4 regions of the Pantoea sp. LS15 genome follow, and region 4 is predicted to be linked to each of the others. Evidence: predicted binding sites of a transcription regulator. Region 4 holds the regulator's gene; each other region holds the start of a gene.
What was found. Region 4 encodes CRP, which controls carbon source genes, mostly activating them, when cyclic AMP is high. Its sites were predicted from a motif close to ATGTGANNNNNNTCACAT; they were not measured.
Positions count from the first base shown of each region.

Region 1: ydfZ (putative selenium delivery protein YdfZ) is a predicted target of CRP. The motif match lies at 1,847-1,864, and genes of this name have one in related genera.
Region 2: udp (uridine phosphorylase) is a predicted target of CRP. The motif match lies at 1,118-1,135, and genes of this name have one in related genera.
Region 3: HED65_RS02255 (PhzF family phenazine biosynthesis protein) is a predicted target of CRP. The motif match lies at 1,213-1,230, and genes of this name have one in related genera.

Region 1 covers NZ_JAAVXA010000001.1:645,684-648,810, forward strand. Annotated here, with positions in the region: gene ydfG (bifunctional NADP-dependent 3-hydroxy acid dehydrogenase/3-hydroxypropionate dehydrogenase YdfG) at 134-880, shown strand; gene HED65_RS02995 (GntR family transcriptional regulator) at 972-1,658, shown strand; gene ydfZ (putative selenium delivery protein YdfZ) at 1,964-2,167, shown strand; gene HED65_RS03005 (mannitol dehydrogenase family protein) at 2,214-3,127, opposite strand, start outside.
Region 2 covers NZ_JAAVXA010000017.1:61,528-64,654, forward strand. Annotated here, with positions in the region: gene metE (5-methyltetrahydropteroyltriglutamate--homocysteine S-methyltransferase) at 1-149, shown strand, start outside; gene HED65_RS20020 (dienelactone hydrolase family protein) at 197-1,003, opposite strand; gene udp (uridine phosphorylase) at 1,259-2,020, shown strand; gene rmuC (DNA recombination protein RmuC) at 2,164-3,127, shown strand, end outside.
Region 3 covers NZ_JAAVXA010000001.1:478,330-481,456, forward strand. Annotated here, with positions in the region: gene HED65_RS02250 (PhzF family phenazine biosynthesis protein) at 1-312, opposite strand, end outside; gene HED65_RS02255 (PhzF family phenazine biosynthesis protein) at 340-1,128, opposite strand; gene HED65_RS02260 (sugar transporter) at 1,306-2,502, shown strand; gene HED65_RS02265 (MarC family NAAT transporter) at 2,548-3,127, opposite strand, start outside.
Region 4 covers NZ_JAAVXA010000011.1:132,195-135,321, reverse strand. Annotated here, with positions in the region: gene HED65_RS16415 (phosphoribulokinase) at 1-301, shown strand, start outside; gene HED65_RS16410 (OsmC family protein) at 368-772, opposite strand; gene crp (cAMP-activated global transcriptional regulator CRP) at 1,084-1,716, shown strand; gene HED65_RS16400 (YccS/YhfK family putative transporter) at 1,774-3,127, shown strand, end outside.

The DNA of each region.
Region 1 (3,127 bases), on a different contig from region 4:
CTGAGTACGGGTCTTCTCCCAGATTAGGCCAGGCCGCCATCCCCTGCAATGCTGTCATACAAATGTTGCCTTAACGCACCCTCTGCGGCCGTGCTATGTTAGTACAACACAAAAAGCGTTGAGGAACAGTGAGATGATTATTTTAGTTACCGGGGCGACAGCGGGTTTTGGTGAAAGCATCACGCGTCGCTTCGTCGCCAACGGGCACAAGGTGATTGCAACGGGTCGTCGTCAGGAGCGCCTGCAGGAACTGAAAGACGAACTGGGTGACAGCATCCTGACCGCGCAACTGGATGTGCGTAACCGCGCAGCCATTGAAGAGATGATTGCTAACCTGCCTGCCGAATGGCGCGCCATTGATGTGCTGGTCAACAATGCCGGTCTGGCGCTGGGCATGGAGCCTGCCCATAAAGCCAGTGTTGAAGACTGGGAAAACATGATCGACACCAACAACAAAGGGCTGGTCTATATGACCCGCGCGGTGTTGCCGGGAATGGTGGAACGCAATCGCGGCCACATCATCAATATCGGTTCCACCGCCGGAAGCTGGCCATATGCGGGCGGCAACGTCTATGGCGCGACCAAAGCGTTTGTACGCCAGTTCAGCCTGAACCTGCGTACCGATCTGCACGGCACGGCCATTCGCGTCACCGATATCGAGCCAGGTCTGGTGGGTGGAACTGAATTCTCCAACGTGCGTTTCAAAGGTGATGACGCGAAAGCGGACAAAACCTACGAAAACGCTAACGCGCTGACGCCGGAAGATGTCACCGAAACGGTCTGGTGGGTAGCGACACTGCCGAAGCACGTCAACATCAATACCGTAGAAATGATGCCAGTCAGCCAGAGTTTTGCCGGACTTAGTGTCCATCGTGGCTAACTGAGCCCTTCCCGGCCTGCGGGCCGGGTCTGTATCGGGTTATAAAAGAATGGTAGTATGTCCAGGCTAACTCTCTGAGAAATGACAACTCATGGCCGCTGAATCGCAACTCAATCCCACCCAGCCTGTAAACCAGCAAATCTATCGCATTTTGCGACGTGATATTGTCCATTGCCTGATCCCACCGGGTACACCGCTTTCTGAAAAAGAGGTGTCCGTGCGTTTTGATGTTTCCCGTCAGCCAGTGCGCGAAGCGTTTATTAAGCTCGCAGAAAACGGGCTGATTCAGATCCGTCCGCAGCGTGGCAGTTACGTGAATAAAATTTCACTCTCTCAGGTGCGCAACGGCTGTTTCGTTCGTCAGGCCATTGAATGTGCAGTAGTGCGCCGCGCTGCAACGCTTATCAACGACAACCTGTGCTACCTGCTGGAGCAAAACCTGCATCAGCAGCGCATTGCGATTGACCGCAAACAGCTCAACGATTTCTTCCTGCTGGATGACGAATTCCACCAGAAACTGGCGCAAATTGCCGATTGCCAACTCGCCTGGGACACCATCGAAAACATTAAGGCCACCATCGACCGCGTGCGCTATATGAGTCTTGATCACGTTTCCCCGCCGGAAATGTTACTCCGACAGCACCATGATATTTTTAATGCGCTTGAAAAGCGCGATGCAGACGGTGTGGAAAAAGCGATGACACTGCATTTGCAGGAAATTAGTGAATCTGTGCAGCTTATTCGCCAGGAAAATAGCGAGTGGTTTAGCGAAGAGTAAATTCTGCATTTAAACCCGGCAGATGAGCTTCACAAAGTTGGCTGCATAACGTGCAGTCTTTTCGCTTATTTCCATTTCCCTCATATCACCAGACATCAATATTTCCCCGCCAAAACTATCAATAAACAAACGGTTCACACGGTAAATTATCGCCGTGTTCCATTAGTGCCGACAATATTGAGAAAAAAGTGTGAGTTTGATCAAAAACAAAAACAAGAAAAGCTGACAGGCGTATTTATAGTGTCCCGTAAACGGTGAACGCTGAATTAGCGCCGTAAAGGATAAGTTAGAGAGGAGAATATACCATGATGACATACGACCGTAACCGTAATGCAATCACTACTGGCAGCCGCGTCATGATTAACGGCACTGGCCATACTGGCGTCATTAAAGCGATCCATAGCGACGGTCTTGATGCCGCGCAAGTGCGTCGTAGCAAAACGGTGGAAGTGGAAGGATGCGAAGGTAAGTTCGAACCGATTGAACTGATTCGCTTGGGTATGCACTAAATTGTACCCGTACATGCCGCCGCGAACGGCGGCATGAGATGAATTATCATTGTGCTGCGTACTGCGCCACTGTGGCTTTTGCCCCCTTCTGTAGCAACGTCTGATACGCGCTCATCACCGCATCCACAAAGCCAGCCTCTTCAGGTAGCTCTCTGCCAAAAATAGCCTCGATGCCAATCAGGGCTTTCACACGGCTTTCCCCCTCAGCACTTCCCTTCACTGCCGCCTGAATCACGGCCAGTTGCGGATCGCTCACCTCAATGGCATTACCCTGCTCATCCACACCGCCGACATAGCGCATCCAGCCAGCCACACCCAATGCCAGTAGCGGGAAGGGCTTTTGATGCACCAGGTGCCAGCGTACAGAATCCAGCATACGCTGCGGGAGCTTCTGGCTACCGTCCATCGCAATTTGCCAGGTTCGATGACGCAAGGCCGGGTTACTGTAGCGAGCAATCAGCAGATCGGCATAATGACCTAAATCGACGCCTTTCACTTTTAAGGTTGGTGCCTGCTCGTTGAGCATCAGCTTATGCGCGGCGAGGCGGTAATTCTCATCTTCCATGCAGTCGTTGATATGCTGGTAACCTGCCAGATAGCCAAGATACGCAAGGAATGAATGACTGCCATTGAGCATCCGCAGCTTCATCTCTTCAAACGGAATCACGTCTGACACGAGCTCAGCCCCGGCTTTTTCCCATTCAGGACGTCCGGCTACAAAGTTATCTTCAATTACCCACTGGCGGAACGGTTCGCAGGCCACGGCCGCCGGGTCGCGTACGCCAGTCAGTTGTTCGATTTTATTCAGTGTTTCTGCCGTTACTGCAGGCACGATACGATCCACCATCGTTGACGGGAAGGTGACGCTGGATTCAATCCAGTCCGCCAGTTCCCCATCGACAGCGCGAGCATAAGCACAGGTGACATTACGCATCACGTGGCCGTTCTCCGGCATGTTGT
Region 2 (3,127 bases), on a different contig from region 4:
AGGCGCTGTTGCAGAAAGCCGCGCAGCGTATCCCGGCAGAGCGTCTGTGGGTGAACCCGGACTGCGGCCTGAAAACCCGCGGCTGGCCGGAAACCCGCGCAGCACTGGCGAACATGGTGCAGGCGGCGCAGAATTTGCGTCAGGCGTGATAAATCGTAGGCCCGGTAAAGCGTCGCCGCTACCGGGCTTTTTGCTTTTATCCTTTTTTACCACCGTGCTGGTTGAACCACGCCAGCATTCTCTGCCATCCGTCTTTTGCAGATTCCTCGTGATAACTCGGACGATAATCGGCATTAAATGCATGCCCGGCATCCGGGTACACTACAATCTCTGCCTTCGCATTTGCCGCACGGAGTGCGTGACGCATTGTCTCTACTGATTCAAGCGAAATACCGGTGTCCTGGCCGCCATAGAGCCCTAATACTGGGGCATTTAGCTCAGTGGCGATATCTACCGGATATTTCGGCGAATTTAGCGTTTTTGCGCCCACCAGTTTTCCATACCAGGCCACTGCGGCTTTAAGCTGCGGATTATGAGCGGCATACAGCCAACTGATACGCCCTCCCCAGCAGAAACCCGTCACCATCAGACGATGTGCATCACCGCCGTTACGTGCTGCCCAACTGGCAACGTGGTCGAGATCGGCCATGACCTGCGCGTCAGGGACTTTGCTGACCAGATTGCTAAGCAATGTTGGACTATCGTTATAGTCGTTCGGATCGCCCTGACGGAAGTAGAGTTCTGGTGCAACGGCCAGATACCCTTCCAGCGCCAGTCGGCGACAGAGGTCGCGGATATGTTCGTGAACACCAAAAATTTCCTGAACCACAATGACGATGGGCAGAGGACCCTCTACTGATTTTGGCCGAGCGTGGTAAGCCGGCATATTATCCCCCTGCGAGGGGATGGAGGTCTCACCCGCCGTTATGGCCTCTTCGGGCGTTGAAACGATGGTTGAAGCATGCGGGGCTGCAGCAGGTGCAAAACCGATTTTTTCAGTCATGGCATTCTCCGTACCAATGAGTTAGCGCAAAGGTAAATATAGACACCAGGTTAACAACCCACAGTGCCTTAAACGGTCTATCTTTTGTGCAGCACACCACGATATAACTTGTTAATGTGATGTAAATCGCCTTTTTATGGAAATTTACTGCAATCATTTTCATTCATGGTGAAGTTCATCACGAAATTATGCGTATTGCTTCTGTAAAGTACCATTTTACTTCTTCTGACTAACCGACCCACAGAGGAGTCACCTATGTCTAAGTCTGATGTTTTTCATCTCGGCCTCACCAAAAACGATTTACAAGGGGCTACGCTCGCTATCGTCCCGGGTGATCCTGAGCGTGTGGAAAAGATCGCCGCGCTGATGGATAAGCCGGTTAAGCTGGCAGCCCATCGTGAATTCACCACCTGGCGTGCAGAGCTGGATGGCAAAGCCGTGATCGTGTGCTCAACCGGTATCGGTGGTCCGTCGACCTCTATTGCTGTTGAAGAACTGGCGCAACTGGGCATTCGTACTTTCCTGCGTATCGGTACTACTGGCGCTATTCAGCCGCATATCAATGTCGGTGACGTGCTGGTCACCACCGCATCCGTTCGTCTGGACGGGGCAAGCCTGCACTTCGCGCCAATGGAATTCCCGGCAGTGGCAGACTTCGAATGTACCACTGCGCTGGTTGAAGCGGCGAAATCTGTGGGCGCAACCACGCACGTGGGTGTAACTGCCTCTTCCGATACCTTCTACCCAGGCCAGGAGCGCTATGACACCTTCTCTGGTCGCGTGGTGAGCCGTTTCAAAGGCTCTATGGAAGAGTGGCAGTCTATGGGCGTAATGAACTACGAAATGGAATCTGCGACGCTGCTGACCATGTGCGCAAGCCAGGGTCTGCGTGCCGGTATGGTGGCGGGCGTTATCGTCAACCGTACGCAGCAGGAGATCCCGAATGCCGAAACCATGAAGCAGACTGAAAGTCATGCTGTGAAAATCGTGGTTGAAGCGGCGCGTCGCCTGATCTAGTCCTCTCTTCTGCATGCAATAAAAGGCCGACACGTTCGGCCTTTATTTTTTGCGTAGCGCCTCGCAGGAAAACCCTTTCAAACTGGACGTTTATACAGCACAATTCTATTTTGTGCAGGTAATACGTTGATGCAGGGGGCATTGTGGATATCTCGATCCTGATTTACGCGGTGATTGCGCTGGTGGGCTTAGGGATTGGCTGGCTTATTTCCAGCTACCAGCATGCACAGCAGAAGGCCGACCAACTGGCCGAGCGAGAAGAGATGGTCGCCGATTTAAGCGCGGCAAAACAGCAGCTTGCTCTGAGCGAGCACTGGCGCGATGAGTGCGAGTTGCTCAACAACGAACTACGCAACCTGCGGGATATCAACACCTCGCTGGAGGCTGATCTCCGCGAAGTGACCACCCGTCTTGAATCCACCCAGCTGCATGCGGAAGACAAAATCCGCCAGATGATTAACAGCGAGCAACGCCTCAGCGAACAGTTTGAAAACCTCGCCAACCGCATTTTCGAGCACAGCAACCGCCGCGTTGATGAACAGAATCGCCAGAGCCTGAACAGCCTGCTGACGCCCCTGCGTGAACAGCTGGACGGTTTTCGTCGTCAGGTGCAGGACAGTTTTGGTCAGGAGGCTCGAGAGCGGCACACGCTGGCCCATGAGATCCGCAATCTTCAGCAACTAAATGCACAGATGGCGCAGGAGGCGGTCAACCTGACTCGTGCGCTTAAAGGGGATAATAAAACCCAGGGAAACTGGGGGGAAGTAGTTCTGACCCGCGTGCTTGAGGCCTCTGGCCTGCGTGAAGGTTATGAGTATGAAACACAGGTTAGCATCGAAAATGATGCCCGTTCGCGCATGCAGCCAGATGTGATTGTGCGTCTGCCGCAGGGTAAAGACGTTGTTATCGACGCCAAAATGACGCTGGTGGCGTATGAGCGCTACTTTAATGCGGAAGATGACTACACCCGAGAGTCGGCGCTGCAGGAGCATATTGCTTCCGTGCGTAACCATATCCGTCTGCTGGGCCGAAAAGACTACCAGCAACTGCCGGGCCTTCGCTCACTGGATTACGTGCTGATGTTTATTCCGGTTGAACCGGCCTTCC
Region 3 (3,127 bases), on a different contig from region 4:
CAGGTCACCGACAAAGCGTGTGGTGAAGGTAATTTCGGTATGCGGATAATCAAGGTATTCGAAAATAACGTGTGATGCCGCCAGCGTGGCATGGCCGCACAGGTTAATTTCATCCAGCGTGGTAAACCAGCGCAACTCAAACCCGCCGTCGGTTCGCACAAAAAAAGCTGTCTCAGACTGGTTATGCTGCTGCGCCATTTTGAGCAACGTCTCGTCCGGCAACCACTCTTCCAGAGGACACACTGCTGCGGCATTACCGCCAAACGTTTTGTCACTAAAGGCATCCACCAGATAAAATTCAATTTCCTGCATTGTCTCTTCCTCTCTTGTTATGGGTATTCAGCGCAGAAAAACTGTGCCTTTCAAATAGAGTGCTGCCTGGCCGCTCATCAGCACACGTGAATCTTTGAGTTCGCAACGGATATCCCCGCCACGCGCGGAAACCTGACGAGCAAGCATCGTCGTTTTACGCAGTTTTTCACCCCAGTAAGGAATGAGCATCGTGTGCGCAGAGCCGGTAACCGGATCTTCCGGGACGGACACGCCCGGCGAGAAGAAGCGGCTGACAAAATCATATTCACCGTCTCCCCGTGCCGTTACCGTCACTTTATGTTCGCCTGGCGTCATCGCCGGGATGTCTGGCGCGAGCGCTTCAACCTGCTGGCGATTTTCCAGCACGATGAGCCACGCCCGGCCTTTACGGGCTTCAACGTAGTGGCTGATACCCAGGGCCGAGAGCATCTCCGGCGTGGGCGTCTCTTCATGCGTTGGGCATGCCGGGAAATCCAGTGTCATCCAGTCACCTTCACGGCTTACCGTCAGACGGCCAGAAGCCGTATCAAAGTGGATCCGCGAGTCGGGATAATTCAGCTCATTAAACAGAACGTATGCGGCGGCCAGGGTAGCGTGACCGCAGAGATTGACTTCCGTAAGGGTGGTAAACCAGCGTAACTCAATGCCTCCTTTACTGCAGACGAAAAAAGCCGTTTCCGACTGATTATGCTCCTGCGCCATTCTCAGCAAAGTCTCATCGGGTAACCATGCTTTCAGCGGGCAAACCGCTGCCGGATTGCCGCCAAAAGTTTTGTCACTGAAGGCATCAACCAGATAAAAATCAATCTCCTGCATTGTCTTACCGCCTGTTTTTATTGTGTTGTTCTTTTATATTCAATGAAAAAGACGTTCCCGGCTACCGCTTTTATAAGGTAAATATTGAGATCTACATCACATAATGATTGAGTTTTCATCATTTAACGTTTTAAGATCGACCTCTCTTCTTTTCAGCAACGAATCTCCGACATCTCTATGACAACGAACACAGTTTCCCGCAGAGTTGCGTGGCTACGGGTGGTCACGCTGGCTATTGCCGCATTTATTTTTAACACCACAGAATTTGTTCCGGTTGGGCTGTTGTCTGATATCGCGGAAAGTTTCCAGATGGAAACGGCGCAAGTGGGCATTATGTTGACCATCTACGCCTGGGTGGTGGCGCTGATGTCCTTGCCGTTTATGCTCATGACCAGTCAGATGGAGCGGCGTAAGCTGTTAATCGGCCTGTTTGTGTTGTTCATAGCCAGCCACGTTTTGTCGTTTATGGCGTGGAGTTTTACCGTGCTGGTCATTAGCCGCGTCGGCATTGCCTTTGCCCACGCGGTGTTCTGGTCAATTACTGCGTCTCTGGCTATACGGCTGGCGCCGGCCGGTAAACGTGCCCAGGCGCTAAGCCTGATTGCAACCGGCACAGCACTGGCGATGGTATTGGGTCTGCCTATTGGCCGCATCGTGGGGCAATATTTCGGCTGGCGTACTACCTTCTTCGCCATCGGCATGGGTGCACTGATTACTCTGGTTTGCCTGATCAAACTGCTGCCGGCGCTACCTAGCGAACATTCCGGCTCCCTGAAAAGCCTGCCGCTGCTGATGCGTCGCCCTGCGTTACTGAGTATCTACCTGCTTACCGTCATTGTGGTAACGGCGCATTACACGGCGTATAGCTACATTGAGCCGTTTGTACAGGTTGTGGCGGGCTTTAGCGCCAACTTTGCCACCGTTTTACTGTTGATCCTCGGTGGAGCGGGCATTATTGGCAGCATTCTGTTTGGTAAGTTGGGTAACCAGCATGCCTCCTCTCTGGTGAGTAGTGCTATTGGCCTGCTGCTGGCCTGCCTGCTGTTACTGATGCCCGCTGCGGGAAGTGAAAACCATCTGGCGATCCTCAGTCTGTTCTGGGGCGTGGCGATCATGATTATCGGTCTGGGCATGCAGGTGAAAGTTCTGGCCCTGGCACCGGATGCGACGGACGTCGCAATGTCACTCTTCTCGGGGATTTTTAATCTGGGGATTGGCGCGGGCGCGCTGGTGGGAAATCAAATCAGCCTGCATGTGTCGATGTCAGCGATCGGCTATCTGGGTGCCATTCCTGCGCTGGTAGCGCTGATCTGGTCGGTGCTCATCTTCCGTAAATGGCCGGTGGCGCTGGAAGAACAGCGGCAACACGGGTGACGTTTGTTTGTGCCGGGTAGGCGAAGCCGCCACCCGGCAATGAACTTAATGGTACGTTTTAATAATTTCCAGCACGCCGTTAATAATAAACTGCACGCCCATACAAACCAGTAAGAAGCCCATCAGACGGGAAATCGCCTCGATACCGCCCTTGCCTACCCAGCGCATAATCGCACCAGAGCTGCGCAAAGACGCCCACACGATGATGCCGATCAACGCAAAAATCAGCGGCGGAGCAACGGCGACAACCCAGTCAGGAAACGTCGAGCCATCACGTACCGTGGAGGCAGAACTGATGATCATCGCAATCGTCCCCGGCCCCGCCGTACTCGGCATGGCTAAGGGCACAAAGGCGATATTCGCACTCGGTTCGGTTTCCAGCTCCTCGGATTTACTGGTCGCTTCCGGTGACTCATGCGCTTTTTGCGCCGGGAACAGCATACGGAAACCGATAAAGGCTACAATCAGCCCCCCGGCGATACGCAGGCCAGGGATAGAAATCCCAAAGGTGTTCATCACCAGTTGTCCGGCGTAGTAAGCCACCATCATGATGGCGAATACATACACGGAGGCCATCATCGACTGATGATTGCGCTCGGCGCTGTTCATGTTCCCCGCCAGCCCG
Region 4 (3,127 bases):
CATTAATTTCCTGACGCCGCAGTTCTCCCGTACCCATATTAACTTCCAGCGTGTACCGACAGTTGACACCTCTAACCCATTCGCGGCAAAAAGCATCCCGTCGCTGGATGAGAGTTTTGTGGTGATCCATTTCCGCAACCTCGAAGGCATTGATTACCCGTGGTTACTGGCGATGTTGCAGGGCTCGTTCATTTCCCACATGAATACCCTGGTGGTGCCGGGCGGGAAAATGGGGCTGGCGATGGAACTCATCATGACGCCGCTGGTGAAGCGGTTGATGGAAGGGAAGCAGATCGCGTGATCATATTCCCTCTCCCAACGGGAGAGGGTTAGGGTGAGGGCATCTACACGCACGATGCCCCACCAATCACGCCTCGATCACTTCATACGAATGGGTGATTTTTACCGCTTTCTCCAGCATTAACGCCACAGAGCAGTACTTCTCGGCAGACAGGTCCACCGCACGCGAAACTGCCGCGTCTTTCAGTTCCTTACCGGTGACCACAAAGTGCAGGTTAATATGGGTGAACAGGCGTGGCGCCTCTTCACGGCGTTCCGACGTGAGTTTAACTTCGCAATCCGTCACATCCTGACGACCTTTCTGCAGAATCGACACCACATCAATTGCGCTGCATCCACCAGCAGCCATCAATACCATCTCCATCGGGCTTGGCGCTTTATCGCCGGAGTTACCATCCATCAAAACCTGGTGTCCTGAAGCGGACTCGCCCAGGAATGTTAACCCTTCAACCCATTTCACGCGCGCTTGCATATTCATTAACTCCAACGTTGCATTTTTGGTGACAGATTACGTGTGCGTTACATTTCTCGCAATGGAAGGCGACCTGCATCATGCTGAAGCGAGACACCAGGAGACACGCGGCGAAAGCTATGCTAAAACACTCAGGATGCTACAGTAATACATTGACGTTACACATGTATGCAGAGGACATCAAACTTTACTGGCTGCGAAACGTTACGATAGCCGACTTCCCAGGGTATGGGTAAGAATTCGATTGCAACCCCAGAGTCCGGATGCATCTGATGACTCTGGTGACAGCTTATAACAGAGGATAACAGCGCATGGTGCTTGGCAAACCGCAAACAGACCCGACTCTCGAATGGTTCTTGTCTCATTGCCACATTCATAAGTACCCATCGAAGAGCACGCTGATTCACCAGGGTGAAAAAGCGGAAACGTTGTATTACATCGTAAAAGGCTCGGTGGCAGTGCTGATCAAAGATGAAGAAGGGAAAGAGATGATCCTTTCTTATCTGAACCAAGGCGATTTCATCGGTGAACTGGGCCTGTTTGAAGAAGGCCAGGAACGTAGCGCCTGGGTTCGCGCAAAGACAGCATGTGAAGTGGCTGAAATTTCTTACAAGAAATTCCGTCAGTTGATTCAGGTTAACCCTGATATCCTGATGCGTCTTTCTTCCCAGATGGCTCGCCGTCTGCAGGTAACATCCGAGAAAGTGGGTAACCTCGCCTTCCTGGACGTTACCGGCCGTATCGCACAGACTCTGCTGAACCTGGCAAAACAACCTGATGCGATGACCCACCCTGATGGCATGCAGATTAAAATTACCCGTCAGGAGATCGGCCAGATCGTCGGCTGCTCCCGTGAAACAGTGGGCCGTATTCTGAAAATGCTGGAAGATCAGAACCTGATCTCCGCCCATGGTAAAACCATCGTGGTCTACGGAACGCGTTAATTCCACTCAGACGGCGTGCCATCGCAAGGTGTCACGCCGTTTTTGTCTTTCTTCCCCATGTGGCGCAGGCTGATTTATCACCCGGAAGTTAACTACGCACTGCGACAAACGCTGGTGTTGTGTCTTCCTGTGGCCGTGGGCCTTATCCTTGGACATCTTCAGCAAGGTCTGCTGTTTTCTCTTGTGCCCGCCTGCTGCAACATTGCCGGCCTGGACACACCGCATAAGCGCTTTTTTAAACGTCTGATTATTGGCGGCTCGCTGTTTGCTGGCTGTAGCCTCGCCGTGCAGCTTTTACTGGCCCGCGATATTCCGCTGCCGTTGATCCTGACCGTGCTGGCGATGACGCTCGGCGTCACTGCCGAAATCAGCGCCCTTCATGCGCGCCTGCTTCCCGCCTCACTGATTGCGGCCATCTTCACGCTGAGCCTTGCGGGGAACATGCCGGTGTGGGAGCCGCTCCTGATCTACGCCCTGGGTACGCTGTGGTATGGGCTGTTTAACTGGTTCTGGTTCTGGCTGTGGCGGGAACAGCCCCTGCGTGAATCATTGAGCCTGCTCTATGTGCAGCTTGCTGATTACTGCGAGGCCAAATACACCCTGCTTACCCAGCACACCGATCCGGAAAAATCGTTGCCGCCGCTGCTGACACGCCAGCAAAAGGTGGTGGATCTGATCAGCCAGTGCTATCAGCAACTGCATATGCTCGCCGCCAACAAGAATCACGAATACAAACGGCTGCTGCGTATCTTCCAGGTGGGGCTGGATCTGCAAGAGCATATTTCCGTGAGCCTGCACCATCCTCAGGAAGTGCAAAAGCTGGTCGAGCGCAGTCATGCCGAAGCGGTGATCCGCTGGAATGCGCAAACCGTCTCCGCGCGTCTGAGAGTGCTGGCTGATGACATTTTATATCACCGCTATCCCACGCGTTTTAACATGGAAAAACAGCTCGGCGCGCTGGAGAAAATTGCCCGCCAGCATGAGGACAACCCGGTGGGTCAGTTTGCCGCCTGGCATTTCAGCCGTATCGCCCGTGTGTTGCGCACGCAACGTCCGCTTTATCCCCGCGATCTCATGGCCGATAAACAAAAACGTCTGCCGTTACTGCCGGCGCTCAGAAGCTATCTGTCTCTTAAATCGTCCGCTCTGCGCAACGCCGCACGGATTAGCGTCATGCTCAGTACCGCCAGCCTGATGGGCATGGCGCTGCATCTGCCAAAACCCTACTGGATCTTAATGACCGTGCTGTTTGTCACCCAGAACGGCTACGGCGCCACGCGCGTGCGTATACTGCACCGGGCGGGCGGAACGATGGCCGGGCTGATTATCGCAGGCGTCACGCTGCACTTTCACGTGCCGGAAGGCTATACCCTGGCGGGAATGCTGATAATTACGCTGGTAAGCTACCTGA